2 regions of the Actinomadura sediminis genome follow, and region 1 is predicted to be linked to the other one. Evidence: riboswitches for the same ligand, from Rfam matches in the RefSeq annotation. Region 1 holds a riboswitch; the other holds the start of a gene.
The links. Region 1 has a riboswitch for glycine ahead of gcvP (aminomethyl-transferring glycine dehydrogenase). Riboswitches for the same ligand answer to the same signal wherever they lie in the genome.
Positions count from the first base shown of each region.

Region 2: it holds a riboswitch for glycine, as region 1 does, so the genes downstream of both, gcvT (glycine cleavage system aminomethyltransferase GcvT) here and gcvP (aminomethyl-transferring glycine dehydrogenase) in region 1, are expected to answer to the same signal.

Region 1 covers NZ_JBHTJA010000077.1:16,065-31,442, forward strand. Annotated here, with positions in the region: gene ACFQ11_RS27755 (FAD-binding and (Fe-S)-binding domain-containing protein) at 1-553, shown strand, start outside; gene ACFQ11_RS27760 (IclR family transcriptional regulator) at 563-1,309, opposite strand; gene ACFQ11_RS27765 (2-keto-4-pentenoate hydratase) at 1,414-2,214, shown strand; gene ACFQ11_RS27770 (acetaldehyde dehydrogenase (acetylating)) at 2,293-3,189, shown strand; gene dmpG (4-hydroxy-2-oxovalerate aldolase) at 3,186-4,238, shown strand; gene ACFQ11_RS27780 (tetratricopeptide repeat protein) at 4,306-5,463, opposite strand; gene gcvP (aminomethyl-transferring glycine dehydrogenase) at 5,645-8,524, opposite strand; glycine riboswitch at 8,587-8,697, opposite strand; glycine riboswitch at 8,698-8,792, opposite strand; gene ACFQ11_RS27790 (lysylphosphatidylglycerol synthase domain-containing protein) at 9,091-11,541, shown strand; gene ACFQ11_RS27795 (MerR family transcriptional regulator) at 11,538-12,137, opposite strand; gene ACFQ11_RS27800 (bifunctional nuclease family protein) at 12,595-13,065, opposite strand; gene ftsR (transcriptional regulator FtsR) at 13,221-13,943, opposite strand; gene ACFQ11_RS27810 (FHA domain-containing protein) at 14,008-14,538, opposite strand; gene ACFQ11_RS27815 (LysE family translocator) at 15,247-15,378, opposite strand, start outside.
Region 2 covers NZ_JBHTJA010000015.1:87,245-102,622, reverse strand. Annotated here, with positions in the region: gene cds1 (L-cysteine desulfhydrase Cds1) at 1-772, shown strand, start outside; gene ACFQ11_RS11355 (M50 family metallopeptidase) at 765-2,063, opposite strand; glycine riboswitch at 2,304-2,399, shown strand; glycine riboswitch at 2,404-2,514, shown strand; gene gcvT (glycine cleavage system aminomethyltransferase GcvT) at 2,589-3,683, shown strand; gene gcvH (glycine cleavage system protein GcvH) at 3,700-4,104, shown strand; gene ACFQ11_RS11340 (serine hydroxymethyltransferase) at 4,101-5,363, shown strand; gene ACFQ11_RS11335 (L-serine ammonia-lyase) at 5,418-6,791, shown strand; gene ACFQ11_RS11330 (hypothetical protein) at 6,825-6,989, shown strand; gene amaP (alkaline shock response membrane anchor protein AmaP) at 7,279-7,851, opposite strand; gene ACFQ11_RS11320 (DUF6286 domain-containing protein) at 7,851-8,465, opposite strand; gene ACFQ11_RS11315 (Asp23/Gls24 family envelope stress response protein) at 8,462-8,869, opposite strand; gene ACFQ11_RS11310 (hypothetical protein) at 8,866-9,066, opposite strand; gene ACFQ11_RS11305 (hypothetical protein) at 9,080-9,442, opposite strand; gene ACFQ11_RS11300 (Asp23/Gls24 family envelope stress response protein) at 9,439-9,939, opposite strand; gene ACFQ11_RS11295 (hypothetical protein) at 10,116-10,280, opposite strand; gene ACFQ11_RS11290 (response regulator) at 10,357-11,058, opposite strand; gene ACFQ11_RS11285 (sensor histidine kinase) at 11,055-12,797, opposite strand; gene ACFQ11_RS11280 (cation:dicarboxylate symporter family transporter) at 12,881-14,293, shown strand; gene ACFQ11_RS11275 (cytochrome P450) at 14,298-15,378, opposite strand, start outside.

The sequences.
Region 1 (15,378 bases):
GCTGCCGCACGTCCGGCGCGGCGCGAGGGTCGTCGGGATGGAGCCGTCCTGCACGGGCGTGCTCCGCGCGGACGCCGAGGAGCTGCTCGAGGGGGTGGACGCGGCGGCCGCGCGGGAGGTGGCCGCCGCGACCCGCACGCTCGCCGAGCTGCTGGCCGAGACCGGCGACTGGACGCCGCCGGACCTGTCGGGCGTGTCCGGGGTCGCGCAGCCGCACTGCCACCACCACGCCGTCATGGGCTGGCGGCCGGACGCGGCGCTGCTGCGGGACGCGGGCGCCGACGTGCGCGGGATCGGCGGCTGCTGCGGGCTCGCCGGGAACTTCGGCGTCGAGAAGGGCCACCACGACGTGTCCGTCGCGGTCGCCGGGCACCGGCTGCTGCCCGCCGTCCGCGACGCCGCCGACGGCGACGTCGTCCTCGCCGACGGGTTCAGCTGCCGCACCCAGCTCGATTTCCTCGCCGGCCGGACGGGCGAGCACCTCGCGCAGCTCCTCGCCCGCCACCTGCCCCGGGAGCCGGGGGACGCGGGCGCTCCGGAGGGCGTCGGGTGAGAGCGGCCGTCAGCGGGGCGCCTCGCCCAGCGTGCGGGAGAGGGTGAGCGCGGCGGTGTGGACGGCCGGGGCGACCGCGGCGAGCCGCATCCCGGTGGACCAGCCCGACACCGACAGGGCGCCGATCGCCTCGCCGTCCGCGCCGAGGACGGGGCTGGCGGCGCACACGATCCCGTTGCCGGACTCCTCGCGGTCGTAGGCGACGCCCTCCGCGCGGATGCGCTCGAGCTCGCGGGCGAGCAGGCCGGGCGCGGCGACGCTGCGGCCGGTGGCGCGGACCAGCCCGGCGTCCACGACGGTCTGCACCACCTCCGGCGGGGAGAACGCCAGGATCGCCTTGCCGACGCCGGTGACGTGCGCGGGGAGCCGGCCGCCGACCTTCGACGGCATCGGCGGGCCGCCCGGGGAGCCGAGGATCTCCACGTAGACGACCTCGGCGCCCTCCAGGACCGCGAGGTGGACGGTCTGCCGGGTCGCCTCCCGCAGGTCCGACATGTACGGGACGGCGGCGTCGCGCAGCACCCGCTGGCGCGGCACCCGCTGCCCGATCTCGAACAGCCGCAGCCCGAGCCGGACCCGGGGGCCCTGGCGTTCGAGGAGGCCGGCCTCGACGAGGTCGAGGGCGATGCGGTGCGCCGTCGACTTGGGCAGGCCGCTGCGGCGGGCGAGCTCCGCCGCGCCGAGGCCGTCGTCGTCCGCGCGGAACGCGGTCAGCACCGCGACGACGCGCCGGAGAAAACTGTCATCGGACGGCATCACCCCACTTTAGGAGAAGCGTCCCACCGTGCGGGACGCCCGCGTTGCCGCACCGCCGTCCCCGCGGGCAGGCTCGGAACCGCCATAACGACGAAAGGACGGCCATGGACCCCGGTTCGGTGGAGAAGGCCGCGGGCGCGCTGCTGGACGCGTACGCCACCGGCACCCCCATCTCCCCCCTGACGCAGGAGTACCCCGACATGTCCATCGCCGACGCCTACGCCGTCCAGGCGGTGCAGGTGAAGACGTGGACGGACGCGGGGGCGCGCGTCAAGGGCCACAAGGTCGGGCTGACCTCGGCGGCGATGCAGCGGCAGCTCGGCGTGAACTACCCCGACTCCGGCGTCCTGCTGGACTCGATGTTCCTCCCGGAGAACGACGCCATCGAGCGCAGCCGGTTCCTGCAGCCGCGCGTGGAGCCGGAGGTCGCGTTCGTCCTCGGGCGTCCCCTGGCCGGTCCCGGGGTGACCGCGGCGGACGCCGTCGGCGCCGTCGAGTACGTGCTGCCCGCGCTGGAGGTCATCGACTCCCGCATCGCGGACTGGAAGATCAAGCTGCCGGACACGATCGCCGACAACGCGTCCAGCGGCGGCGTCGTGCTCGGGACCCGGCCCGTCCGGCTGGACGGTCTCGACCTCGCGCTGATGGGCTGCCTGCTGCACCGCAACGGGAACCTGATCGACACGGGCGCGGGCGGCGCCGTGCTGGGCTCGCCGATCAACGCGCTGGTGTGGCTGGCGAACGTGCTCGGCGAGAGCGGCGGGTCGCTCGAGCCGGGGCACGTGGTGCTGCCCGGCTCGATCACCGCGATGGTCCCGGTCGCGCCGGGCGACACCATGACCGCCACGTTCGCCGGAGTGGGTTCCGTCACCGCCCGGTTCGGAGGGCCCGATGACCGGACGTGAGGAGCGCGGCGACCGGGGTCCGGTCGCCGCGGAGCCCGGGGGCCTGGGGAATCGTCTCCCCACAGGAGAGGAGAGAACGTGAGCAAGCTCAGCGCCGCGATCGTCGGGCCGGGCAACATCGGCACCGACCTGCTCGTCAAGCTGCTGCGCAGCGACCTGATCGAGGTCCACTCGATGATCGGGGTGGACCCGGGGTCCGACGGCCTGGAGCGCGCCCGCAAGATGGGCGTCCCGGCGTCGGCGGAGGGCGTGGACTGGCTGCTGAAGCAGCCGACGCTCCCCGACCTGGTCTTCGAGGCGACGTCCGCCAAGGCGCACCTGGCGAACGCGCCGCGCTACGAAGAGGCCGGGATCACCGCGATCGACCTGACGCCTGCCGCGACGGGCCCGTACGTGTGCCCGCCGGTGAACCTGGACTCGCTGGCGGACGTCCCGAACCTCAACATGATCACGTGCGGCGGGCAGGCGACGATCCCGATCGTGCACGCGGTGTCGTCCGTCGTCCCGGTGCCGTACGCGGAGATCGTCGCGTCGATCGCGTCCCGCTCGGCCGGGCCGGGGACGCGCGCGAACATCGACGAGTTCACGGTGACGACGGCCGGTGCGATCGAGCGGGTCGGCGGCGCCGAGCGCGGCAAGGCGATCATCATCCTGAACCCGGTCGACCCGCCGATGATCATGCGGGACACGGTGTTCTGCGCCATCCCCGCGGACGCCGACACCGACGCGATCGCGGCGTCCGTCGAGAAGATGGTCGCGCACGTCGCCGAGTACGTGCCCGGCTACACGCTGCGGGCCGAACCGCAGTTCGACGAGCCCCGCGACATCTGGAACGGGATGGCCCGCGTGGCGGTGTTCCTGGAGGTCAAGGGCAACGGCGACTACCTGCCGCCCTGGGCCGGCAACCTCGACATCATGACGGCGGCCGCCGCCCGGGTCGGCGAGCAGCTCGCGCGCAGGAAGGTGGCATCATGACGACTCCGCAGGCCCCGGCCGAAACGCCGCAGAAGATCCGGATCACCGACTCGACGCTGCGGGACGGCAGCCACGCGATGGCGCACCGCTTCACCGAGGAGCAGGTCCGCGGCGTCGTCCACGCGCTGGACGGCGCGGGCGTCGAGGTCATCGAGGTGACGCACGGCGACGGGCTCGGCGGGTCGTCGTTCAACTACGGCTTCTCGCTCGAGGACGACATCAAGCTCGTCTCGGCCGCCGTGGACGAGGCCGTCCGGGCGAAGATCGCGGTGCTGATGCTGCCGGGCCTCGGCACCGTCGAGGACCTGCGCAAGGCGCACGGGGCGGGCGCGTCGGTCGCCCGCATCGCCACGCACTGCACCGAGGCGGACGTGTCGCTGCAGCACTTCGCCGCCGCCCGCGACCTCGGCATGGAGACCGTCGGGTTCCTGATGCTGTCGCACCGGGTCGGCCCGGACGAGCTGGCGAAGCAGGCCCGCGTCATGGTGGACGGCGGCGCCCAGTGCGTGTACGTCGTCGACTCGGCGGGCGCGCTCGTCCTCGGCGACGCGCAGGAACGGATCAGCGCGCTCGTCAAGGAGATCGGGCACGAGGCGCAGGTCGGTTTCCACGGCCACCAGAACCTGTCGCTGGGCGTCGCGAACTCGGTGCTGGCGCAGCAGAACGGTGCGCTGCAGATCGACGGCGCCCTGTGCGCGCTCGGCGCGGGCGCGGGCAACTCCCCCACCGAGGTGCTGGTCCCGACGTTCGAGCGGCTCGGCGTCCCGACGGGCGTGGACGTGCAGGGCGTGATGGCCGCCGCCGACGACGTCGTCAAGCCGTTCCTGCACCGGCTGCCGTTCGCCGACCGGGGCGCGATCACGCAGGGGTACGCGGGCGTGTACTCGAGCTTCCTCCTGCACGCGGAGCGGGCCGCGGAGCGCTACGATGTGCCCGCGCACGAGATCCTGCAGCGGGTCGGCGAGGCCGGCTACGTCGGCGGCCAGGAGGACATGATCATCGACGTGGCGCTCCAGCTCGCCGCCGAGCGCGAGAAGGCGTCCGCCTGACCCCGGGCACGACGGCGGAGAGGGGCGGGGAGCGCGGCTCCCCGCCCCTCCGCGCGTGCGCGGCGCGTCAGCGGTCGGCGGGGCCGGCGGTGTCGGCGGCCAGGCGGAGGCGCTCGGCGAAGCTCTCCCGCAGCAGCGGGCCCCACGGGTAGCCGGACGGGACGTCCAGGGCGCGGCCGAGCACCTCGCGGGCCTCCCCGGGACGGCTCTCGCGCGGGTCGCCCGCGTGGCGGGCGGCGAGCAGCGCGTACATGTGGTCGAGCGCGCCGAACGCCTCCCCGGCGAGCGCCGGGAGCGTCCCGTCGGTGACGGCCTGCTCCACGACGGGCTCCCACCACAGGTCGGCGGGGTCGGCGTCCTCGTCGTCGCCGCCGAAGTCGCGGCGGAGCCGGGCCCGCACCTGCGCGGCCGTCCCCGGATCGGCGAGGCCGCGGCGCCACACCTCGCGGGCCTCGGCGTCGCGGCCGCGCAGCGGCAGGGTGCGGGCGAGCAGCTCGGTGGCGAGCGGCCCGGCCTCGGGGTCGGCGGGCTCTCCCTGGCCGCCGAGGGCGGCGCCGAACGCGGCGACGGCCTGGTCGAGGCACGCGATGCCGAGGGTGACGGCGAGGCGGGCGTGCGCGTACGGGGCGGCGGCCCGGTCGATCAGCTTCAGGCCCGCGGTCAGGACGCGCTGCGCGCGGACGGGGTCGCCGCGTTCGAGATGCCGCTGCGCGAGGTCGTGCGCGGCGGGCGGCCCGTGCTCGGGATCGCCGGTGGCCAGCACGGCCTCCCAGTGGCCGCGGGCGGCGTCGAAGTCGCCGGCGTCGTCGGCGAGCCGGGCGAGGGCGAGGTGCGCGGGCGGCAGGTAGGCGGGGTTGCCGAAGTCGACGACGACGCGCCAGGCGGGCGCGGCGAGGTCGTGCTCCCCGGCCCGCTCGTAGGTGAGGGCCAGGTGGTAGGCGGCGCGCGGGCCGTACTCGGGGTCGCCGGTGGCGATGGCGGCCCGGTCCGCCTCCCGGGCGCGCTCGGTGTCCCCGGCGTCGTCGAGGACGGCCGCGAGCCCGAGCGCGGCCCGCGCCCGGTGCGGGGTGTCGCCGAGGGCGAGCACCTCGTCGAACAGGGCCGCGGCGCGGGCGGACTCGCCGCGCTCGGCGAGGTCGCGGGCCTCCTCGAGCAGCCGGGCCGGGTCCGGCGCACGCTCGTCGGGATCGGTGGCCGCGGGTACGGGATCCGGGGACTCGCTCATCGGTCTTCTTCTGCCCTCTGGGGGTCGGGGTCGGCACCGAGCCTAGCGATCCGGCGGCGCTTCGTCCCGTGGCGACACCCGTCACCTTTTGCGGCGACTTCGGGCGTGTTCGCCCGATGCCGGGCCCGCGGCGGCGCCTGCCGGAGCAGTCGCCGCCGCGGGTCCCGGACGGGCGGAACGGTCAGTCCTCGAACTCCTCGGGCGGCGGGCAGGAGCACACGAGGTTGCGGTCGCCGTACGCCTGGTCGATGCGGCGGACGGGCGGCCAGTACTTGCCCTCGCGCAGCGCCGGCAGCGGGTACGCGGCCTCTTCCCGGGTGTACGGGTGCTTCCAGCCGTCGGCGATGAGCTGCGCGGCGGTGTGCGGGGCGTTCTTCAGCGGGTTGTCCTCGCGGTCGTAGCCGCCGTCGGCGACCCGCTGGATCTCCCGCCGGATCTCGATCATCGCGTCGCAGAACCGGTCGAGCTCGGCGAGGTCCTCGCTCTCGGTCGGCTCGATCATCAGGGTGCCGGCGACCGGGAACGACAGGGTCGGGGCGTGGAAGCCGTAGTCGATGAGCCGCTTGGCGACGTCCTCGGCGGTGACCCCGGTCTCCTTGGTGATCTTGCGGAGGTCGGCGATGCACTCGTGCGCGACGAGGCCGTTCCGTCCCGTGTAGAGGATCGGGTAGTGCGGGGCGAGGCGCGCGGCGAGGTAGTTCGCGGCGATGATCGCGCCCTCGGTGGCAGCGCGCAGCCCGTCCGGGCCCATCATCGCGATGTACGCCCACGAGATCGGCAGGATGCCCGCCGAGCCCCACGGCGCCGCCGAGATCGGGCCGACGCCCGTGCCGGACGGGCCGGCCTCCGGGCGCAGCGGATGGTTCGGCAGGAACGGCGCGAGGTGCTCGCGGACGCCGATCGGGCCGACGCCCGGCCCGCCGCCGCCGTGCGGGATGCAGAACGTCTTGTGCAGGTTGAGGTGCGAGACGTCCGAGCCGAACTCGCCGGGGCGGGCGAGCCCGACGAGGGCGTTGAGGTTGGCGCCGTCCACGTACACCTGGCCGCCCGCCGCGTGCACGGCCTCGCACACCTCGGTGATCGTCTCCTCGAACACGCCGTGCGTGGACGGGTACGTCACCATGATCGCGGCGAGCCGGTCGCCGTGCCGGCCGATCTTGGCGTGCAGGTCGTCCAGGGCCACGTTGCCGCCCTCGTCGCACTTGACGACGACGACGCGCATCCCGGCCATGACGGCGCTCGCGGCGTTGGTGCCGTGCGCGGACGACGGGATCAGGCAGACGTCGCGGTGCTCCTCGCCGCGCGACGCGTGGTAGCCGCGGATGGCGAGCAGCCCGGCCAGCTCGCCCTGCGACCCGGCGTTCGGCTGCACCGACACCTTCGCGTACCCGGTGATCTCGGCGAGGTTCGCCTCCAGCTCCCCGATCAGCTCGACGTAGCCGGCGGCCTGGTCGACGGGGGCGAACGGGTGGACGTTCGCGAACTCCGGCCAGGTGATCGGCTCCATCTCGGCGGTCGCGTTGAGCTTCATCGTGCAGGAGCCGAGCGGGATCATCGACCGGTCGAGGGCGATGTCCTTGTCCTGGAGGCGGCGCAGGTAGCGCAGCATCGCGGTCTCGGAGCGGTGCGCGTGGAAGACCGGGTGCGTCAGGTAGGGGCTCTCGCGGCGCAGGTCGGCGGGGATCGCGCCGGCGACCTCGCCGGCGTCCCCGGCGGGGACCCCGAACGCCTCGAGGACGGCGGTGACGTGCTCGGGCAGCGTCGTCTCGTCGCAGGCGACGCCGACCCGGTCGGGACCGTCCTGCCGCAGGTTGACGCCGCGCTCGCGGGCCGCGGCGACGACCTCGGCGGCACGGCCTGGGACGCGGGCGAGGACCGTGTCGAAGAACGCGCCGTGCACGACCTCGACGCCGCCGCGGCGGAGACCGTCGGCGATCTCGGCGGCCCGGCGGTGCGCGCGCTGCGCGATCGCGGCGAGCCCCTCGGGACCGTGGTAGACGGCGTACATGCTCGCCATCACGGCGAGCAGGACCTGCGCGGTGCAGATGTTGCTGGTGGCCTTCTCGCGGCGGATGTGCTGCTCGCGGGTCTGCAGGGCGAGCCGGTAGGCGGGCGCCCCGTCGACGTCGACGGACACGCCGACGAGCCGTCCCGGCAGCTGCCGCCGCAGGTCGTCGCCGACCGACATGTACCCGGCGTGCGGGCCGCCGAAGCCGTACGGGACGCCGAACCGCTGCGCGGACCCGACGGCGATGTCGGCGCCCGACTCCCCCGGCGGGCGCAGCAGCGTCAGCGCGAGCAGGTCGGCGGCCACGACGACCGTCGCGCCCCGCTCGTGCGCCTGCGCGGACAGCGGCGCCAGGTCGCGGACGGCGCCGGACGCGCCCGGGTACTGCAGCAGCACGCCGAAGAAGTCGCCGTCGGGCAGCCCGCCGGACACGTCGGCGACCACGACCTCGATCCCGAGCGGGACGGCCCGGGTGCGGACGACCTCGATCGTCTGCGGCAGCGCGTCGGCGTCCACGAGGAACCGGCCGGGCTCCTTGCGCCGGGACGCCCGGTGCGCGAGCGCCATCGCCTCGGCGGCGGCGGTGCCCTCGTCCAGCATGGACGCGTTCGCGACCGGCAGCCCGGTCAGGTCGGCGACGGCGGTCTGGAAGTTCAGCAGCGCCTCCAGGCGCCCCTGCGAGATCTCCGGCTGGTACGGGGTGTACGCGGTGTACCAGCCGGGGTTCTCCAGGACGTTCCGCATGATCACGCCCGGCGTGATCGTCCCGTGGTAGCCGAGGCCGATCATGGAGGTGAGGACGGTGTTGCGGGCGGCCAGCTCGCGGAGCCGGTCGAGCGCGGCGGTCTCGCTCAGCGCGGGCGGCAGGTCGAGCGGGCGGGCGGTGCGGATCGCGGCGGGGACCGCCTCGTCGATCAGCGCCTTCGCGCCCGAGTAGCCGATGGCGGCCAGCATCCGGTCGCGGTCGGCCGCGGACGGCCCGATGTGCCGGTCGGCGAACGCGGCGCGGGGATGCTGCGGCGCGGCCACGGGGGCGAAGAACTGGGCGGTCATGGAGGAGCCTCCTGGCAGCTGCGGTCGCTCAGGTCCACCGCCGGCGCGCGGGCCGACGGCCGGTCTCCCCCTCTGTCATCGGCACCTGAGAGCTTCACCCGCGCACGGGGTTTCCCCTTCGGTGAGCCGCCGTTCCCGATCCGCCGGGATCGACGCCTGCTTTCCAGAGGTGCCTCGCCCGAGCGGTCCTTTTGCCTGAGAGGTTCCGGGGAGGTTGCCCCTTCGGCGCCCCACGCCGGCTGCGTGAGGTCTCTCCCGCACAGGGTCGACGGCCTGTCCGGGACAAACCCTACCCAACCGCGGCGCCCGGCGATCGTCCCGGCCCCGTAACGGGACGTTCACCGCCGTGACCTCGGCGACGGCGCCGTACCGGCGAGTACCCCGGACAGTACGATATGACCGTCCCGCCGGGGACGCGACGGGACGGACGACGAGGGGCGACGGGTGGACGGAGCGACGGCCGGACGGGGGTCCGCCGCTCGACCGGGCGCGGCCCGTTCTGGGACGCTGATCACGATGACGGACGGCCGGGACGGCGACGGGTGACGCAGACGCAGGATGGCGCGGTGCGCCCGAGGCGAGGCGCCTCCGCGGGCGTGCCCGTCGACGAGCCCGCGCAGCCGGACCGCATCCGCCGCCCGTCCGACGCCATCCGGTTCGGGGTGTCCTGCGCCGGGCTCGCCGTGGTGATGCTGCTGGTGTCGTTCGCGCAGCAGACCACGCACGGCATCCAGACCGACATCGCCGAGGGCACCGCCCACGCGCCCGAGCTCCTGCTGGCGCTGGCCACCCTGGCGTCGAGCTTCGGCGTGCTGGCCGTGCCCATCGCGTTCGCCGTCGAGCGGCTGTTCCACAAGGACGGCATGCGGGTCGCCATCGCGCTGCTCGCCGCGATGATCGCGTTCGCCGTCACGATCACCCTGGACGACCTGGTGGTGCAGGCCGCGCCCGGCGGCGTGCTGGACTCGCTGATCTGGGGCGGCACCGACACGGCCCCGGTGCACACCGACATCGCGCCCGTGATCGCGTTCGTCAGCGTGGTCGGGATGGCCGGGCGGACCCGCTGGCAGACCGCCACCTGGTCCATGATCGGACTGGCCGCGCTGACCGGCCTGACCGCCGCCTACGCCTCGGTGTCGGCGCTCGCGGCGACGTACTTCCTGGGCCGCGCGATCGGGCACGGCACCCTGTACGCGGTCGGCACCCCGAACCCGCGACCGACGGGCATGACGGTGGTGACGGCGCTGGAGCGGCTGGGGCTGTGCCCGCGGCGGGCGGCGCGGCTCGACGATCCCGCGGACGGCGGCGAGGACGCGCGCCGCTACGGCGTCGTGCTGTCCCCGGCGTCCGCCGAGGGGGACGCGGTCCCGCTGCCGCCCGGCGGCGCGCACGGCGCCTGGCATCTGGAGCTGCGGGTCCTGGACCGCGACCAGCAGACCGCCGGGCTGCCGTACCGGCTGTGGCGGATGCTGCGGCTGCGCCGCAGCACGGCCGGGCGGACGCTGCGGTCGCTGCGCCGGTCGCTGGAGCAGGAGTCGCTCACCGCGTACGCCGCCGCGGCGGCGGGCGCCCGGACCCCGCGGCTGGTCGGGACGCTCGAGGTGGGGACGCAGGCGGCGCTGCTGGCGTACGAGCACGTGCCGGGGCGGCGGCTGCGGGACGTCCCCGCCGAGGAGATCACCGACGAGCTGCTCACGGACGTGTGGCGGCAGTTCGGGAGGCTCCAGAAGGGCCGGCTGGCGCACCGCAGGCTGGAGGAGGACGCGGTCCTGGTCGGCGACGACGGCGCCGCCCACCTGGTCGACCTGTGGTCCGGGGAGATCGCGGCCGGTGACCTGGCGCTGCGGCTGGACCTGGCGCAGCTGCTCACCACCCTGGCGCTGCGGGCCGGGCCGGAGCGCGCCGTGCGGACGGCGGTGCCGGTGCTCGGCGAGGAGGCGCTGGCGGCGGCGGTGCCGATGCTGCAGCGGGTGGCGCTGTCGCGGGCGACGCGGCAGGCGGTGCGGCGGGACCGGGACCTGCTGCCCCGCATCCGGGACGAGATCGTCCGGCTGAAGCCCGAGTCGGAGGCCGCGCCCGTCCGGCTGGAGCGGTTCCGGCCGCGGACGATCTTCAGCGTGGTGGCGCTGTCGATCGCCGCGTACATCGTCATCCCCCAGCTCGGCAGCATCGACCTGATGCAGCTGGTCGCGCGGGCGTCCTGGTGGTGGGCGGGCGTGGCGCTGGGCGCGGCGGCGCTGACCTACCTGGCGGCGGCGTTCATGCTGATGGGCTTCGTCCCCGAGCGGCTCCCGCTGTGGCGGACGGTGCTGGTGCAGGTGGCGGCGTCGTTCGTGAAGCTGGTGGCGCCGGCGGCGGTCGGCGGCGTCGCGGTCAACACCCGTTACCTGCAGCGCTCGGGCGTCCGGCCGGGCCCGGCGGTGGCGAGCGTCGGCGCGTCCCAGCTCGTCGGGCTCGTGGTGCACGTCCTGCTGCTGGTGCTGTTCGGCTTCCTGACCGGTTCGACGAGCACCGCGACGAAGGACCTGGCGCCGTCCCGCACGGTCGTGATCGCGGTGCTGCTGCTGGGGCTGGTCACGGGGCTGGCGCTGACGATCCCGCGGGTACGGCGGGTGGTCACCACCCGGCTGCGGAGCATGTTCTCGGGCGTGGGGCCGCGGCTGGTGGACGTCCTGCAGTCGCCGCGCAAGCTCTTCACCGGGCTGGGCGGCACGCTTCTGCTGACGGTGGGTTTCGTGCTCTGCCTGGACGCGTCGATCCGCGCGTTCGGCGGTTCGCTGCCGTGGACGGCGGTGGTGGTGGTGTTCCTGACGGCCAACGCGGTGGGCTCGGCGGTCCCGACGCCCGGCGGTCTCGGCGCCGTGGAGGGGGCGCTGACGCTGGCGCTGACGATCTCGGGGCTGGCGGCGGAGACCGCGGCGTCGGCGGTGCTGCTCTACCGCCTGCTGACGCTGTGGCTGCCGGTGCTGCCCGGCTGGGCGGCGTTCGCCTACCTCCAGCGCAAAGAGGCGCTCTAGCCGGTGCGGCGGGCGCGCCGCCGGTCGGCGAGCTCGTCGTGCGGGTGGCCGCCGCGGTCGTCCGAGGCGGCCCGTTCGGCGGGCAGTTCGGCGAGACTGCCCTCGACCTCCTGCCACACCCGTCCCAGCGCGATGCCGAACACGCCCTGGCCGCCCTGCAGGAGGTCGACGACCTCGTCGGGCGAGGTGCACTCGTAGACGCTGACGCCGTCGCTCATGAGCGTGATCTGCGCGAGGTCCTCGACGCCGCGGTCGCGCAGGTGGGTCACGGCGGTGCGGATCTGCTGCAGCGACACGCCCGTGTCGAGGAGCCGCTTCACGACCTTGAGGACCAGGATGTCGCGGAAGCTGTACAGCCGCTGGCTGCCGGATCCGTGCGCCGACCGGACGCTGGGCTCGACGAGCTTGGTGCGGGCCCAGTAGTCCAGTTGCCGGTAGGTGATGCCCGCCGCCGAGCACGCCGTCGGGCCGCGGTAGCCGACGTCCTCCGGCGGAGCCGACACCCGCGTGTCGAAGAGCAGGCCCTGCTCTCCGGCACGCCGGGACGCGACGTGCCTGTCGGGGGTGGCCTTGCCCTCGCCGCTGCTCACCGCCACGCGGACCTCCGGCTTCTATCATCCCGTGCCGGTCCGTCAAGGGGGTTTGACGAATTACACCACGGGTGTTCCACCAGCACGGTAGGTGCCGGTCAGGGTGTGGTCAACGTTCGCCGTCGGCGCGTCGCATGCCCGGATGAACCGGCTTCACGTGGGCAAACCGCGCACCCTTCGTCGCCACTGCGGTCCTACCCTTCCGGACGCCCCCCGGAAACCGCCACTTCCCAGGGCGATGCACGACCAATGACGTCAGATCTCGAATATACCTCGTGGAGTGACATTCCCCACGGGCGCCCCTGTCCCAGGCGTACCTACCCCGCTCCCGCGCGGCAAACGACCCCGCGTCTTTCAAGATCGTTAAGCGTGTTCGTGAAGCCCGGGTCAGCATCGGGCCCCGGGCCCGCGCGAGGACGCGCCGGCGAGCGGAGCCGGGCGGGCTCGACGGCGGCGGCCGGGCTCAGCCGGCGCGGCCGAAGTCCTCGGGGGTGATGGTGTCGAGGAACTCCCGGAACTTCTCGACCTCGTCCTCCTGCTCGTCCGGGATGGCGACGCCGGCCTCCTCGAGGATGTCCTCGCTGGCGAAGATGGTGGCGCCGGTGCGCAGGGCGAGCGCGATGGAGTCGGACGGGCGGGCGCTGACCTCGACGCCGTTGGAGAACACCAGGTCGGCGAAGAAGATCCCCTCGCGGAGCGCGGTGATGTTCACGGTGCTCAGCTGGACGCTCAGCGCGTCGAGGACGTCGCGGAAGAGGTCGTGGGTGAGGGGGCGCGCGGGCAGCACGCCCTGCTGGGCGAAGGCGATCGCCGTGGCCTCGACGGCCCCGATCCAGATGGGCAGGTAGCGCTCGCCCTCCGTCTCCTTCAACAGGACGATCGGCTGATTGGAGGGCATCTCGACCCGGACGCCGACGACCTCCATCTGCTTCACTGCGGCTCCCTGCTCGTTCGCTGTCTCGATCGTCCGCGTGCGGCCGGACCGATTCCACCCGAGCCCGAAACCCCGAGCCCTGTAGCCAACGTACACCCACGTTCGGACGGAACGCCGCGCCCCGGGGGCGGCAAAATCCTGCCGGGCGGCGGTGATCAGTGGTCGAGGCTTTCCCGGAGGCTCGCCGACAGCAGCGCGGCGTGCAGCTTCACCGACAGCGCGGCGATCTCGCGGGCGGTCTCGGCGGCCTGCTCGTGGGCGTCCGGGCTGCGGCGGCGCAACTGGGGCGCGACGGTCTGCTCGATGAGCCCGGCCTGGCGGTCGGCGGCGGCCTTGACGGCCCGCAGATGCCGCACCTCGAAGCCGTACTCGCCGAGGGCGGCGGCGGCGCGGGCGACGGTGAGGGCCTCCGCCTCGTAGTGGGCGCCGCGCCGGCGGACCAGCCCGTACTCCTCCAGCCGGGCGAGGAGCGCCTCGTCGATCCCGGCGCCGTCGAGGAGCTGGCGGCGGGTGAGCCGGACGGCGGCGGTGTCGGCGGTCCCGTCGGCGGCGACGAGGGTGCGGGGACGGCTCCGGTCCGGTTCGGGGCGGCGGGCGCCGAGCGGCGGGGCCGGCTCGCCGCGGTCGCGGGCCTCGAGGTGCTGCCGGATGGCGCGCAGCGGCATGTAGTGGTCGCGCTGGGCGGTGAGGACGAACCGGAGGCGTTCGACGTCGGCCGCTCCGAACTTGCGGTATCCCGAGGGGCTGCGCTGCGGTTCGATCAGCCCCTCGGACTCCAGAAACCTGATCTTGGAGATGGTGATGTCGGGGAACTCGGGCCGCAGCAGCCCGAGAACGTCCCCGATCGTCATCAGGGACCTGGCCGGTTGCGCGTTCAAGGCCCCTCCCATCGTGCTCCCGTCATGGCCGCGTCCGGTTCGCCTCGGGGTCGCCGGGGTCCGGTCAGCCGTGCTGCGGGTTGGTGAGGAAGACCAGCCGGAACTTGCCGATCTGGACCTCGTCGCCGCCCGCCAGGGCGGTGTGGTCGATCCGCTGCCGGTTGACGTAGGTGCCGTTGAGCGCGCCCACGTCGCGGACGGAGAACCGCCCGTTCTGGCGGAGGAACTCGGCGTGCTTGCGGGACACGGTGACGTCGTCCAGGAAGATGTCGCTCTCGGGGTGCCGGCCGCAGGAGGTGCGGTCCTGGTCGAGCAGGAAACGGCTGCCGGCGTTCGGGCCGCGCTTGACCACGAGCAGCGCGGTGCCCGGAGGCAGCGCGTCCACGCCCATCTGGTCGGACGGGACGGGCGGTTCCTCGGCGCCCGTGTCGGCGTCCAGCGCCTCGATCCCCCCGATGGAGATCGTGGACGTGGACTCGCCGGGCGACTCGCGAGGGGGCGGCGCGTTCCGCGTCAGCGGGGTGCCGCAGTAGGAGCAGAAGCGGGCATCATCCGGGTTGGCGTGACCGCACTGCGTGCAGTAGACGCTCGGCATCGATCGGCTCGGCCTCCTACCTCGGCGTGCCGCTCGCGGACCTCCGCTCGCCGCGGGAGCCGCGCGCGTCACGCGCATCCTTCAACCAACCCACGCCGGGGACCCGCCCCCGACCACGGTCCATCTCACCGCCCGCGCTCGCCACGGTCGCCGCAACCGACGGTCGCCGCAACTTACGCGGGTATGACCCGAGGGGTCAACCGGGGCCGGCGAGACCCAAACTACCTCCGCCGATGATCGCAGGTCCATGCCGCCGCGCGGCACGCCTCCGGTCATGACGCACCGGCCGGGTCTCCGGTTCACCGCGTCCCCCGTGTTCCCCTCAGGACACGACCGTATCGCGCCCGCGGCGGTCCTCGCGCCCGGGGTGATCAACTTGTCGGAAGGGTCCCGTCCGGGGCCGTTTCCCCGTCCGTCACCCCGGCTCCCCGGCCGGCGTCGCGGCGGTCGGGACGGGCGTCCGCCGCCGTACTCGGCGCGCTCGCGTTCGCGGCGGCGGGGACGGACCCCGGCGAGGCGCGCAGCGGGGCGCCGGCGCGGTCCGGCCCGGCGCGCGAGGGTCTGTCGGCGCTGCGGCGCGCGGGCGTCCCTCGGGCGTCCTGACGCCCGTGGACGGCCCGGGCCGCGCGGCGCCGGCCCGGAGTCGGCCGCGGAACGGCCGCGCGGCCTGCCGGGCGTGCGGGCGGCCCCGGCCCCGACTCGTCCGCGCTACGGGCGGGCGACGGCCGTGCCGGACCGGTCGAGGCCGACGTGCAGGGCGAGCCCGGCGAGCACGGAGCCCATGAAGTACCGCTGGGCGCGCTGCCAGGCGGGGCGCCGCGCGAGGAACGCCGCGAAGCT
Region 2 (15,378 bases), on a different contig from region 1:
GGAGAAGATCTCGCTGATCGAGTTCCACGGCGGCCGCTGCCATCTGGTGGACGAGCCGGGCGCGATCTACGACGAGTCGCGGCGGCTCGCGGCCGAGTGCGGCGGCCACTTCATGGACCAGTTCACGTTCGCCGAGCGGGCGACGGACTGGCGCGGCAACAACAACATCGCCGAGTCGATCTTCGAGCAGCTGCGGCTGGAGCGGTTCCCCGAGCCGTCCTGGGTGGTGGTGGGCGCCGGGACGGGCGGGACGTCCGCGACGATCGGCCGCTACGTCCGGTACCGGCGGTTCCAGACGCGGCTCGCGGTGGTCGATCCGGAGGGGTCGGCGTTCTTCGGCTCGTTCCAGGACCAGGACCCCGGACGGACGGCGTCCGGTTCGCGCATCGAGGGCATCGGGCGCCCGCGCGTCGAGCCGTCCTTCCTGCCGACGGTGATCGACCGGATGATCCGGGTGCCGGACGCGGCGTCGATCGCGGCGATGCGGTGGACGAGCGCGGTCGGCGGCCGGAGCGTGGGCGGTTCGACGGGCACGAACATGTGGGGCGTGGTGCGGCTGATCGCGGAGATGCGGGCGCGGGGGGAGCGCGGCAGCGTGGTGACGCTGATCTGCGACGGCGGCGAGCGCTACACGGGGACGTACGGTTCGGACGCGTGGCTGCGCACGCAGGGGCTCGACATCGCGCCGTACATGGCGGCGCTGGAGACGTTCCTCGCGACCGGCGTGCTCCCGGACGTCGAACCGGACGGGCCGGGCGGCGGCGTCACATGAGCCGGATCGGGTTCACCAGGTCGGCGTAGATCAGCAGGCCGCCCATGACGATCAGCACGATCGCCATCGCGTACGTGACGGGCAGCGCCTTGGCGATGTCCACGTAGCCGGGGTCGGGCCTGCGGAAGATCTTCGCGAAGAACTTCTTGACCGCCTCCAGCAGGGCGCCGGCGATGTGGCCGCCGTCCAGCGGGAGCAGCGGGACGAGGTTGAACAGCCCGACCGCGAGGTTCAGCGAACCGAGCAGCATGACGAAGTAGGAGACCTTCTCCTGCCCGGTGAGCGCGTCGGACGCGGCGACCTCGCCGCCGAACCGGCTGACGCCGACGACGCCGACCGGCCCGTTCGGGTCGCGTTCCTCGCCGCCGAACGCCGCCTCCCACACGCCGACCATCTTCTGCGGCATGTGGAGCAGCGCCTCGACGGTCCGGCCGGTGAGGTCGGTCATGTGCTCGGCGACGGCCCCGGGCCCCTGCCGTTCGAGCTCGCGGACGGGGGTGATGCCGAGGAAGCCGACGGTGACGACCTTGTCCGGGTCGTCCAGGCTCTGCAACCGGTTCTGCGTGATCGGGACGTCCAGCCGCATGCTCTCGCCGTCGCGCTCGATCATCACCGGGACGGTCTTGTTCGCCGAGTCGCGGATCAGCAGCTGGAGCTGCTCGTAGTCCTCGATGCGAGTGCCGCCGAAGGAGACCACGCGGTCGCCGGCCTGCAGCCCGGCCTGCCGCGCCGGGGTGGGCGTGGCGTCGGCGGGGCAGGTGTCGACCTCCGCGGCCTGGCTCGTCGGGATGATGCAGTCGGAGACCTGATGGATGACGGGCTTGCTCACGTACGTGCCGAGGCCCATGATCAGGATCCCGAAGAACACCACCGCGAGCAGCAGGTTCATCGCGGGCCCGCCGAACATGATCAGCAGCTTCTGCCACCAGGGCTTGACGTAGAAGACGCGGTCCTCGTCGCCGGGCCGGACCTCCTCCAGGGCCGCGCCGCGCGCCGACTCGATCAGTCCCTGCCACGGGCCGGTGCTGATCTGCCGGATCTGGCCGGGCTTGTCGCCCTTGCGGGGCGGGAGCATCCCGATCATCCGGATGTAGCCGCCGAGCGGGATCCACTTGATGCCGTACTCGGTCTCGCCCTTGCGCCGGGACCACAGCGTGGGGCCGAAACCGACCATGAACTGGGTGGTGCGCACCTTGAACAGCTTGGCGAAGGAGAAGTGTCCCAGTTCGTGCAGGGCGATGGACGCCATCAGGCCGAAGAAAAGGATCAGTACGCCGGCCAGCCAGCCCATGCGTCACGCCCTCCGGTCGTCCGCACCCCCGCCCGGCGGGGTGATCTCCAGGAACCAACTCAGCGTACGTCATGCGGCGGGCCGTCCGGATGCCCCGGGAATCCGCCCCTGGGAGCGGACAGCGCGGGTCGGGAAGGCGATGGGGGCGTGCGCGAGGAAGTTCTCCACCGACCCGCCCGCCGGCCGGCCCCGGGGCTGGTCGAGGCGGCGACGCCGCTGCTAGCCTGACGCGAAAGCCGTTCATCCCGTGCGGGAGAGTCCCCGGCAGCCGGCCCGGGACGCCGAAGGAGCAAATCCTCCCCGGAACCTCTCAGGCCCATGGACCGCACGGGCCAGGCGACCTCTGGAAAGCGGGGACCCCGGTCCCCCGCCGAAGGTGAAAGCCCGCGGCGCGCGGCGTCCGCTCGGACGTCCGGCCGCGGGTGAAACTCTCAGGCGCCGATGACAGAGGGGGAGGCACCGAGACGCCCGGTGCGCGAGTGGGACGATGGACCACGTCGCGCCCGTGACGAAGGAGCCGAACCGATGTCCGCCGATCCCAACGCGAAGAGAACGCCGCTGCACGACGTCCACACGGACCTCGGCGCGCACCTCGTCGACTTCGCCGGGTACATGATGCCGCTGCGCTACGCCGGCGAGACGGCCGAGCACCGCGCCGTCCGCACCGGCGCCGGGCTGTTCGACCTGTCCCACATGGGGGAGATCTTCCTCGCCGGGCCGGGCGCCGGGGAGGCCCTCGACCACGCGCTCGTCGGGAACCTGTCGCCGATGAAGGTCGGCAAGGCCCGCTACACGATGATCTGCGCGCCCGACGGCGGCGTCCTCGACGATCTGATCGTGTACCGGCTCGCGGACGAGACGTGGATGGTCGTCGCGAACGCCGCGAACGCGGACGTCGTCCACGACGCGCTCGTCGAGCGGGCGCGCGGGTTCGACGCGGCCGTCGAGGACCGGTCCGCCGCGTACGCGCTCGTCGCGCTCCAGGGCCCGCGCGCGCAGGGGATCCTCGAGCGCTTCACCGGCGCGCCGCTGGACGACCTCAGGTACTACGCCGTGCTGGCGGCCGAGGTGGCGGGCGTCGACGCGCTCGTCGCCCGCACCGGCTACACGGGCGAGGACGGCTTCGAGCTGTTCGTCGACGCGGGCGACGCCGAGCGGCTGTGGCGGGAGCTGGCGGCCGTGGACGGCGTCGTCCCGTGCGGCCTCGCGGCGCGCGACAGCCTCCGGCTGGAGGCGGGGATGCCGCTGTACGGCAACGAGCTGACGGCCGAGACCACCCCGTTCGAAGCCGGGCTGGGCCGTGTCGTCAAACTGGACAAGCCCGTCGATTTCGTCGGGAAGAACGCCCTGGCGGCGCAGGCGCAGACCCCCGCGGGCCGTAGGCTCGTGGGACTGGTGGCGCGGGGGCGTCGCGCGCCCCGCAAGGGGTATGCGGTCGTCACGTCCGACGGCGCTCCGTGCGGCGTCGTGACGAGCGGCGCGCCGTCGCCCACACTGGGCAAGCCGATCGCCATGGCGTACCTCGACACCGGTGTCGAGGAGTCCGATCTGGCCGTGGACGTCCGCGGCCGGACCGAACCGGTCGACGTGGTCGCCCTGCCGTTCTACAAGCGTCCTTGAAAGAGAGAGCAACAACGTGAGCGTTCCGGAGCAGCTCCGCTACAGCGAGGAGCACGAGTGGGTGGCCGGCCTCGACAGCGCCGGGCAGGCGCCCGAGGACGGCATCGTCACGGTCGGGATCACGGCCCACGCCGCCGAGGCCCTCGGTGAGATCGTCTACCTCGAGCTGCAGCCGTCCGAGGGCGACACCGTCGAGGCGGGCGAGCCCTGCGGCGAGGTGGAGTCGACCAAGTCGGTCAGCGACCTGTACTCCCCGGTCAGCGGCGAGATCACGGCGATCAACACGAGCGTGGTGGACGAGCCGAGCGTGATCAACGACGACCCGTACGGGGAGGGCTGGATCTTCAAGGTGCGCATCTCCGAGGAGCCGGGCGACCTGCTGGACTCGGCCGCCTACGACAAGCTCGTCGAGGAGGCGTGACGGTGTCGCTCTACGCTTCGCTGGCCGAGGCCGACCCGCAGGTCGCCGAGGCCGTCGGCGCCGAGCTGCGGCGCCAGCAGTCGACGCTGGAGATGATCGCGTCGGAGAACTTCGCGCCGACGTCGGTGCTGGAGGCGCAGGGGTCGGTCCTCACCAACAAGTACGCCGAGGGCTACCCGGGGCGCCGGTACTACGGCGGCTGCGAGTACGTGGACGTCACCGAGCAGCTCGCGATCGACCGCGCCACGGAGCTGTTCGGCGCCGAGCACGCGAACGTCCAGCCGCACAGCGGCGCGCAGGCCAACACGGCCGTGTACTTCGCGCTGCTTCAGCACGGCGACACGATCCTCGGGCTGGACCTCGCGCACGGCGGGCACCTCACCCACGGGATGCGGCTGAACTACTCCGGCAAGGTGCTGAACGTGGTGCCCTACCACGTGCGCGCGGACGACGGCCGGGTCGACATGGACGAGGTGGCCTCGCTGGCCGCCGAGCACCGGCCGAAGATGATCGTGGCGGGCTGGTCGGCGTACCCGCGGCAGCTCGACTTCGCGGCGTTCCGGGAGATCGCCGACTCCGTCGGGGCCCTGCTCATGGTCGACATGGCGCACTTCGCGGGCCTCGTCGCGGCGGGCCTGCACCCCTCGCCCGTCCCGCACGCGGACATCGTCACGACGACGACGCACAAGACGCTGGGCGGGCCGCGCGGCGGGCTGATCCTGTCCCGCGAGGAGTACGGCAAGAAGATCAACTCGGCGGTGTTCCCCGGCATGCAGGGCGGGCCGCTGGAGCACGTGATCGCCGCGAAGGCGGTGGCGCTGAAGATCGCCGGTTCGGACGAGTTCCGCGCGCGGCAGTCGCGCACCGTCGAGGGCGCGAAGATCCTCGCCGAGCGCCTCCTCGCCGAGGACTCGGCGAAGGCCGGTGTGAAGGTGCTGACCGGCGGCACGGACGTCCACCTGGTCCTGGTCGACCTCGTGGACTCGGAGCTGACCGGGCGGGACGCCGAGGACCGGCTGCACGACATCGGGATCACCGTCAACCGGAACGCGGTCCCGAACGACCCGCGCCCGCCGATGGTGACGTCCGGGCTGCGGATCGGCACCCCGGCGCTGGCCACGCGCGGGTTCACGACGGAGGACTTCGCCGAGGTCGCCGACGTGATCGCGCTGGCGCTGCAGCCGTCGTTCGACCGGGACGCGCTGGCCGCGCGGGTGAAGACCCTCGCGGACCGGCACCCGCTGTATCCGAACCTCTAGATCGCCGTTCCCCGCCGGGCCCGCGCGGCCCGGCGGGGAACGCGGGGGGCATCCATGGCCATCAGCGTTTTCGACCTGTTCAAGATCGGCATCGGCCCCTCCTCCTCGCACACCGGCGGCCCGATGGCGGCCGCGCACCGGTTCGCCCGGGGCCTGGACCGGGACGGGCTGCTGGAGAAGACCGCGTCCGTGCGGGCCGTCCTGTACGGGTCGCTGGGCCTCACGGGCAAGGGGCACGGCAGCGACAAGGCCGTGATCCTCGGCTTGCAGGGGGACAAGCCCGAGACCGTGGACGTCGACACCGCCGACGAGCGCGTCGCGGACGTCCGCGCCCGCGGGACGCTCCGGCTGTTCGGCGACCGCGACGTCCCGTTCGAGGTCGGGGAGCACCTGGTGTTCGAGCGGAAGGAGTCGCTGCCCGGGCACCCGAACGGGATGCGGTTCGCCGCGTTCGACGACGCGGGGAACGAGCTGCGCGCGAAGGTGTACTACTCGGTCGGCGGCGGGTTCATCGTGGACGAGAACGCCACCGGCGCCGACCGCATCAAGCCGGACGACACGGTCCTGCCGCACCGTTTCGACACGGCCGCCGAGCTGCTGGAGCGCTGCGCGGAGACGGGCCTGTCGGTGTCGGGCCTCATGCTGGAGAACGAGCGCGCGTTCGGCCGTTCGACCGCCGAGATCCGCGCGCGGCTCCTCGAGCTGTGGGACGTCATGCGCGCGTGCGTCGAGCGGGGCTGCGGCCGCGAGGGGCTGCTCCCCGGCGGGCTGAAGGTCCGCCGCCGCGCACCGCAGCTCCACCGGCAGCTCATGGCGGAGAAGCCCGCCGATCCCCTGCACGCGATGGACTGGGTGACGCTGTTCGCCCTCGCCGTGAACGAGGAGAACGCGGCGGGCGGCCGGATCGTCACCGCCCCGACGAACGGGGCCGCGGGCATCATCCCGGCCGTCCTGCACTACTACGACCGGTTCGTCCCCGGCCGGGACGACGACGGGGTCGTCCGGTTCATGCTGGCCGCCGGGGCGATGGGCGTGCTGTTCAAGCAGAACGCGTCCATCTCCGGCGCGGAGGTGGGCTGCCAGGGCGAGGTCGGTTCGGCCTGCTCGATGGCCGCCGCCGGGCTCACCGAGGTCCTCGGCGGGACGCCCGAGCAGGTGGAGAACGCGGCCGAGATCGGCATCGAGCACAACCTCGGCCTCACGTGCGACCCGGTGGGCGGGCTCGTCCAGGTGCCGTGCATCGAGCGCAACGCGGTCGGCGCCATCAAGGCCATCAGCGCGGCCCGCATCGCGCTGCGCGGCGACGGCCGCCACTTCGTCACCCTCGACAAGGCGATCAAGACGATGCGCGACACCGGCCGCGACATGCTCGACAAGTACAAGGAGACGTCCCGCGGCGGCCTCGCCGTCAACGTCATCGAATGCTGACGGAGCGTGCAGCCCGCTCGGCAGCGTCCCGGCATGGTCACTCGCGGCGTCGACCTCCCCGGCGAACTCGACGCCAGGCTGGTCGAGATCGCGGCGGCCGACGCTGTCTCGACCAACACCGTGATCGTCCGCGCGGTCGCGGAGTTCCTCGCGCGCCGCGATCGGAGGGTCGCCTCCGGCGAAGCCGCGGACTCGTGACGACACACGGAAAGGCCCGGGAGCCGCGGTGGAAATGGGAAGTGCCGCAACCCCCGGGCCGGCGGGCCGCTCAGTGGAAGGGGCCCATGCCGTGATCCGTGTGTTCCCTCCATACGTCGAAGAGCCCCTCTGCGGAGCCGCCCGTGCGTGGGTGGTGGGACAAGCGCGCCTCCTTCTGCTCTCGACGTCAAGTTCTCTATTCGGACATTAGTCGCGTATCCGACACCGTCGTCCCAACGGCGTTCCAAAGCGCCGTCAAGCCTTCGGACGACGCGTTCAGACAACGCGTTCAGACAACGGTCGTGGGTTCGTCCTTCGCCACCAGGCGCAGGCGGACGACCGTCGGGACTGTGTCGCGTTCGAGGGCGGCGCACAGGCGCGGGACGCCCTCCTCCTGGATGCGGCGGCGCAGGTCGGCGGCGTCGGCGCGGTGCCCGTAGGTGACGTTGAGGCGCAGCTCGGGGTCACGGGACGAGCCGAGCAGGCGGGCGCGGACCCGGCGGACGCCCGGATACCGCTCGATCTCCCGCTCCAGGGCCCCGGTGACGGCCTTCGCGGACAGGCTCGTCCTCCCGCCGTCCGGGTCGGGCTCCATCGCGAGTTCGGGGACGCGGCGGGTGCGGACCTGGCCGATCAGCCACAGCACTCCGAGAAGCGCGAGGACGACGGCCGCGGCCGCGATCGCGGGCCAGAACCACGCGTTGTCCTCGGCGAACCGCCGGACGTCCGGGGAGAGCACCCGCGTCGTCTCGTCGCCGAACAGGCCCGCGCCGCGGGCGAGGCCCGCCCCGCCGGCGGCGAGCAGGACGACGCCCAGCAGGATGAGGCCGGTGCGGTTCGCGCGGGCGGGATGCCGGTCCATCAGTCTCCTTCGGCTCTGAGCCGGACCTTGACCGCGCGGGGCGGGAACGGCCGGAGCCGGTCCAGCCGCTCCTGGACGGCCGTCGCGACGCCCTGCCCGAGGCCCTCGGGGTCGTGCACGGGGGTCTCGGCGCGGACCTGCACCTTGCGGCGGCGCAGCTTCACCTTGCGGACGCGCGAGACGCCCGGGGCGTCCTCGGCCGCGGCGGCCGCCGCGCGCTTCAGCCCGCGCCGGTTCACGCCCATCACCACGTTCGGGTCGTCGCCCTGCAGCGGGACCATGCGGGTGCGGCCCGGCAGCAGGCCCGCGAGCAGGAAGATCAGGCCGAGCGCGGCGAGCGCGGCGGTGATGCCGAGGACCTTCGGGTCGTTCCAGGCCGCGTCCGAGACCCGCTCGTACGGGACCAGGTGCCAGGGCCGGTCGAGCAGGCCGGTGATCACCTCGATGGCGGTGAGGACGGCGGCGGCGGTCAGCAGGACCGCGGCGAGCGTCGCCATCCGGACCCGCCGTGACCGGAACGCGTGCCGGGCGGCGCGGTCGGCCTTGCGGGCCCGGGCGGCCCGATCCGCGTGCCCGGTACGGGCCGGACGGACGTGCCCCGCGTGCGTCGTCATCGGACCGTCCTCTCGCGCGCGGGCGGCTGGTCCAGCTCCGCGACGTCCACGTCCACCTGCCGGACCGTCAGCCCGGTCAGCGCCTCGACCCGTTCGCGCACGTTGTCGCGGACGCGGCGGGCCGTCTCGCGCACCGGCATCGGGTACGTCACCGACAGCGCGACCCGCGCGGTGACGATGTCGCCGTCCACGCGGACCTCGGTGCGGGCGGCGCGGCGCCCGGGGACGGACACCCCGAGCAGCGAGCGGCCGAGCCCGCCGGACTCCTCGACCTCGCCGGCGGCGCGGGCTACGATCCGCGCGACGGCCCGGTCGCTGATCCGCGTCTCGCCCCGTTCACCGGACGGCGCGTCCTCCCGGGCGTCCTCCCGGGCGTCCTCCCCGGCGTCCGGCGGCGCGGTCATCGCGGCCGCTTCCCGGCGTTCATCGAGAAGAGCTGCCGGATGTCCAGCTCGCCCTCGATGGCGCGGCCGATCAGGAAGCCGAACGCGCCCAGCAGCAGCACGATGAAGAACGCGCCGAAGCCGCCGAACGCGCCCGCGAACCCGAGCGCGATGCCGAACGCCAGGCCGACCAGCGGCCACAGCAGTCTCATGTCCATCCGGATCTCCCCCTCAGCCTTCGGCCAGGTCCCCGATCAGCACGTCGACCGCGCGCCCCTCGCACAGCGGACGGACGAGCCCGCGGACGTCCTCGGCGACCGACGGCAGCGGGCGGCCGTACCGGGCGACGATCCCGACCTCGACCGTGCCGGCGCGGACGGCGACGCCCGCGAACGGCGCGCCCCGCCGGTAGGTCGCGACGCGGCCGTGCGGCCCGGCCGTCAGCGCCGTGACGTCGTCGCAGGTCAGCACCCGTTCGGCGATCCGCTCGGCGAGGACCTCGGCCGGCGACGGCTCGACCGGCGCGGCCGCCGCGGCGGCCTGCACCGCCGGTGCGGCGCGGGGCCGCTCCGGCGCGTTCGTCCACGTGATCATCGGACCCGCGGCTCCTCGGGCTGCCGGTCCTTGTCCTCGTCCTCGTCCTCGAGGTGCACATCGTCGACGGAGATGTTGACCTCGACGACCTCCAGGCCGCACATGTGCTCGATCTCGTTACTGACGTTCCGGCGGATCGCGTTCCCCAGGTCCGGGATGGAGACGCCGTACTCGACGACGACGTCGATGTCCACGGCGGCCTGCCGTTCCCCGACCTGCACCTGCACGCCCTGCGTGGTGTCGCCGGACATGCCGGGCATCCGTTCCCGCATCGAGCCGAGCGCGCGGCTCATCCCGGCGCCCATCGCGTAGACGCCGCCGACCTGCCGGGCGGCCATCGACGCGATCTTCGCGACCACCACGTCGGCGATCGCCGTCTTGCCGCCCTGCGTGACCAGCTCGCTGCCACCCGAGTCGGACCGTCGCGACTGCTGCTGCGGCGGCTTGTGCATGGTCCCGGTCGCGCCCTGGCCCGTGCGCCCGTCGTCCTGACTCACGACGTCCCCCCAATGCATCGGTAACGCCAGGGTGATGCTCGCCACGGCCCAGAAAAACCGCCAAAATGGACAAAGATCAAGTCAACGACGCTTTGCCCCGGCATGCGAAGGGGCCGGTGGCACCCCACCGGCCCCGCCACGAGAACGCCTTCACCGAGCCCGCCCGGCGAGCCCGCCTATCCCTTGAACATCGCGCGCATCTTGCGCGCGGCGTCGCCCGGCTTCGGCGCCGCGCCCTTGCGGTGCTGCGCGGCGTCCCGCGCGGGCGCCCGCTCCTCGCCCTCGGCCGCGGCGTCGCGGGCCGTCTCGCCCTGGGTCCTGCGCTCGGTCTTGTCGTTCACGTCACCCACGACAACTCCCCCGATGTCGTTGCACTGACGAACCTTCGTCCCAGTGGTACCCCGAGTCGCGCCCGTTCTACCCGGCGGCCTGAGCGCGCTCCGGGTAGAAGCGCACCTCGGGGCGTCCGACCTGCCCGTAGTGGGGGCGGCGCGCGGCCAGCCCGTTGTCGGCGAGGTACTCCAGGTAGCGGCGCGCGGTGACGCGGGAGACCCCGGTCAGATCGGCGACGGCCGCGGCCGACAGCCCGTCCGCCGCCCCGCTCAGCGCCGCGCTGACCCGCTCCAGCGTGTCGCCGCTCATCCCCTTCGGCAGCGCCGGCCGCCCCGGGGTGCGGAGCGCGGCGAGCATCCCGTCCACGTCGGCCTGTCCCGCGACCTGCCCGTCCCGCGCCGTCTGGTCGCGGAACCGCGCGTACCGTTCGAGCCGCTCCCGCAGCGACGCGAACGTGAACGGTTTCAGCAGGTACTGGACGATCCCGGACGACACCGCCGACCGGATGACGGTCAGGTCCCGCGCGGACGTGACGGCGATGACGTCCACGTCGCGGCCCTCGGCCCGCAGCGCCCGGCACACGGTGAGCCCGTGCGTGTCGGGCAGGTAGAAGTCCAGCAGGACGACGTCGACGGGCTCGCGGCGGCAGAACCGCAGCGCGTCCGCGCCCGAGTGGACCACGCCGGCCACCGCGAACCCCGGCACCCGCTCCACGTAGACGCGGTGCGCCTCCGCCGCGACGCGCTCGTCCTCCACCACCAGCACCCGGATCGGCGTGCCGCTCATCGCACCGTCTCCTCCGTCCGTTCGCCGACCGGCAGCCGGACGGTGAACTCCGCCCCGCCCTCCGCGCCGTCCCGCTCCGCGCCCGCTTCGGCACTCCCGGCGCCCACTTCGATGCTCCCGCCGTTCCGGCGCACCGCCTGCCCGACCAGCGCGAGCCCGAGACCGTGCCCGACCGCGTCGTCGCCGGCGTCCCGTCCGCCGGTGCCCTTCGTCGTCCAGCCGCGCCGGAACATGTCCGGGACTGCCGCCGGGTCGACGCCCGGGCCGCTGTCGGCGACCGTCAGCACGAGCGCGTCCGGCTCGGCCCGCACGGTGACCGTCACCCGGGGCCGCCGCCGGCCGGCCCCGGCGATCGCCGCGTCCACCGCGTTGTCGATCAGGTTGCCGAGGATCGTGACGAGGTCGCGCGGCTCGACGCCGCCCGCCGCGCCGTCCAGCGCCGACCCGCCGCCGAGTTCGAGCTCGACGCCGCGTTCGGCGGCCTCGGCCGACTTGCCGAGCAGCAGCGCCGCCAGCACCGGTTCGCGCACCGCGCCGACGACCCGGTCGGTGAGCCGCTGCGCCGCCGCCAGCTCCGACGTCGCGAACTCCACGGCCTGCTCCGGACGGCCGAGTTCGACCAGCGACACCACTGTATGCAGGCGGTTCGCGGCTTCGTGCGCCTGCGACCGCAGCGACTCGGCGAATCCGCGCACGCTGTCCAGCTCGCCGGCCAGCCCCTGCAGCTCGGTGTGGTCCCGCAGCGTCACGACGTTCCCCATGTACGCGCGCCCCCTCGCCCGGTCCCCGGAGCGGACGGGCGAGGTGTTCACGACCAGGACGCGCGTGTCCCCCACGTGGATCTCGTCCGAGCGGGGTCCGGGCGACACGAGCGCCGCGGCCAGCGCGTCCGGCAGCCCGAGACCGGCGGCGGGACGGCCGCGCACGTCGCCGGGCGGCGGCAGCCCGAGCAGGTCGCGGGCCGCGTCGTTGCACAGGACGACCCGTCCGGCCCGGTCGGTCAGCAGCAGCCCCTCCCGGACGGCGTGCAGGATCGCCTCGTAGTAGTCGAACATCTCGCGCAGCTCGCGGGGCGCGGCGCCGCGCGTCTGGCGGCGCAGCCGCGCCGAGATCAGCCAGCTCCCGGCGATCCCGGCGCCCAGCACCGCGGCCGCCACCAGGCCGAGCGACACGACCCGCTCCTCGAACTCCGCGGCGATCTCCCGGACGGTGATGCCCGCCGCGACCAGCGCCACCACGCGGCCCCGTTCGCCGGGCGCGGCGTCGCCGAACACGGGCGCGACCGTCCGGACGGACGGGCCGAGGGTGCCGGTGTAGGTCTCGCTGAACGTCCGGCCGGCGAGCGCGGGGCCGGTGTTGCCGACGAACCGGCCGCCGATCCGCGCGGGGTCCGGGTGGGTGTGGCGGACGCCGTCCGGCGTCATGATCGTGATGAAGTCGATCCCGGTGTCGTGCCTGATCAGCTCCGTGTAGGGCTGGAGGACGGACGTCGGGTCCGGCCGTTGGAGCGCGGCGCGCAGGCCCGGGGAGTCGGCGATGCTCTCCGCCACCGCCGTGACGGTCTGCTCCGCGCGGTCGTGCGCGGCGCGCCGCGCGTCCAGTCCGGCCAGGGCGGTGCCGACGACGAGCAGGCCGACGACGACGGCCTGCAGCACGAGCAGCCGCCGCGCCAGGCTCCAGCGCCCGAACGACGCCGCGGCCAGCGCCTTCACCTTCCGCAGACCTCCGGTCTCCGACACGTGAACGAAATGTACACAAAAGTGACTGGGGTCACAGGCCGCGCGCATAGTGGGCCCGCCGGACGAGCAGAGGAGACGGAACGTTGACCGCCACCCCCACCCCAGCGGGCCGCGAGCGCGGGGACCGCATGCACTACCTGTATCTCGCGGTCATCGCGGCCGTGATCGCCGGCGTGGCCGTCGGGATCGCCGCGCCGGAATTCGCGCTCGAACTGAAGCCGATCGGCGAGGCCTTCGTCAAACTGATCAAGATGATGATCGCGCCGGTCATCTTCTGCACGATCGTGCTCGGCGTCGGCTCGGTCGCCCGCGCGGCCAGCGTCGGCAAGGTCGGCGTCATCACCCTCGGCTACTTCCTGCTGATGTCGACGTTCGCGCTGACGATCGGCCTGGTCGTCGGCAACATGCTGCACCCGGGCGAGAACATGCGCCTCGACCCGTCGAGCGTGTCGTCGGCGCACGAGCAGGCCGAGGGCGGCGAGGGCACCGCCGACTTCCTGCTCGGCGTCATCCCCGACACGCTCGTGTCGGCGCTGACCACGGGCGAGGTGCTGCAGACGCTCCTGGTCGCCCTCCTGGTCGGTTTCGCGCTGCAGCGGCTCGGCCCGGCGGGCGCCCCGATCCTGCGGGGCGTCGAGCACCTCCAGAAGCTGGTCTTCCGCGTGCTCGCGATGATCATGTGGGCGGCGCCGGTCGGCGCGTTCGGCGCGATCGCCGCGGTCGTCGGCTCCAGCGGCTGGGACGCGCTGCGCAGCCTCGCCGTCATCATGGTCGGCTTCTACATCACCTGCGTGGTGTTCGTCTTCGTGATCCTCGGGGCGGTGCTGTGGCTGGTCGCCCGGATCAACGTGTTCGCGCTGCTGCGCTACCTCGCCCGCGAGTTCCTGCTGATCCTGTCGACGTCCTCCTCGGAGTCGGCGCTGCCCCGCCTCATCGCGAAGATGGAGCACCTCGGGATCAGCCGCCCGGTCGTCGGCATCACCGTCCCGACCGGCTACTCGTTCAACCTCGACGGCACCGCCATCTACCTGACCATGGCGACGCTGTTCATCGCGTCCGCGCAGGACCAGCCGCTGTCGGTCGGCGAGCAGATCCCGCTCCTGCTCTTCATGATCATCGCCTCGAAGGGCGCCGCGGGCGTCACCGGCGCCGGGCTCGCCACCCTCGCCGGCGGCCTCCAGTCGCACAGGCCCGAGCTCGTGGACGGCGTCGGCTTCATCGTCGGCATCGACCGCTTCATGTCGGAGGCCCGCGCCCTCACCAACTTCGCGGGCAACGCCGTCGCGACCGTCGTCATCGGCATCTGGACCCGCGAGTTCGACCGGGACAAGGCCCGCCGCGTCCTCGCGGGCGACGACCCGTTCGACGAGGCGACGATGCTGGACGACCACCACGGCGGCGGCACCGGCGGCGACAGCGGCGGCGGCACCGGCGCCGACCGGGCGGACGGCGCGGCCGGGCGGGAACCGGCGTCCGCCGGCACCGCCGCGCCCTGACCCCTCAGACCGCGGCGGGCTCCCGGGGGGCCAGCGAGGTGACGGTCGCCGGGAGCCCGCCGCGGGGGCGCATCGCGGTCAGGCCGGTGGGGCGCGGGTCCCGCCGGTCCGGCCGCAGCGTCGCGCGGGCGAGCAGCCGCGCGAGCATCACGGTCAGCTCGGTGGTCGCCATGGCGGAGCCGATGCAGCGGTGGGGGCCGCCGCCGAACGGGACGAACTCGTGCGGCCCCGGCCGCGGGCCGTCCGTCCAGCGTTCGGGGCGGAACGCGAGCGGTTCGGGCCACACCTCCGGCAGCCGGTGCGTGACGTACGGGCTGTAGATCACCATCGAGCCCGCGCGGACGCGGTGACCGGCGAACTCGAAGTCGGCGGCGACCTTGCGGGCGCTGACCGGGCCGGGCGGGCGGAGCCGCAGCGTCTCGTGGACGACGCCGTCGAGGTAGGGCATCCGCCGCAGCGCCTCGGCCGTCGGAGGGCCGGCCGCCGCGACCTCGGCGGCCGCGCGCTCCCACACGCCGTCCTCGGTCATCAGCGCGTGGACGGCCCACGCCATGGCGGCGGACGTGGTGTCGTACCCGGCGGCGATCAGGTTGATCGCCTGGTCGCGGACCTCCACGTCGCCGAGCCCCGACCCCTCCTCGTTCCGGCCGTGCACGAGGGTCGCGAGCACGTGGTCGTCCTCGTCGGCCGCACCGCGCCGAAGCCGGTCGATCTCGGCGAAGACGCGCGCGTCGGCGACCCGCCGCGCGGCCATCGCGCGGCGCCAGGCGGGCGTGCGCAGCCGCCGGTGGGCGCGCAGGGCCTGCGGCATCCGGTCGATCATCTCCAGCATCGGCTGCAGGCCGTCGCCGACGAGCCGCGCGTCCGCCGCCAGCCGCCGCCCGAACAGCGCCTCGATGGTGCTGCGCCGGATCGCCGCCCGGAACTCGGCGTAGACGTCGACCCGCTCGCCGTCGGCCCAGCCGTCGAGGACGCGGTCGGCGTTCTCCGCCATGGTCCGCACGTAGCGATCGATCTGCCGGTGGTGCAGGGCGGGCCGGACGAGCGCGCGGCGGCGGCGGTGGTCCTCGCCGTCGCTCACGATC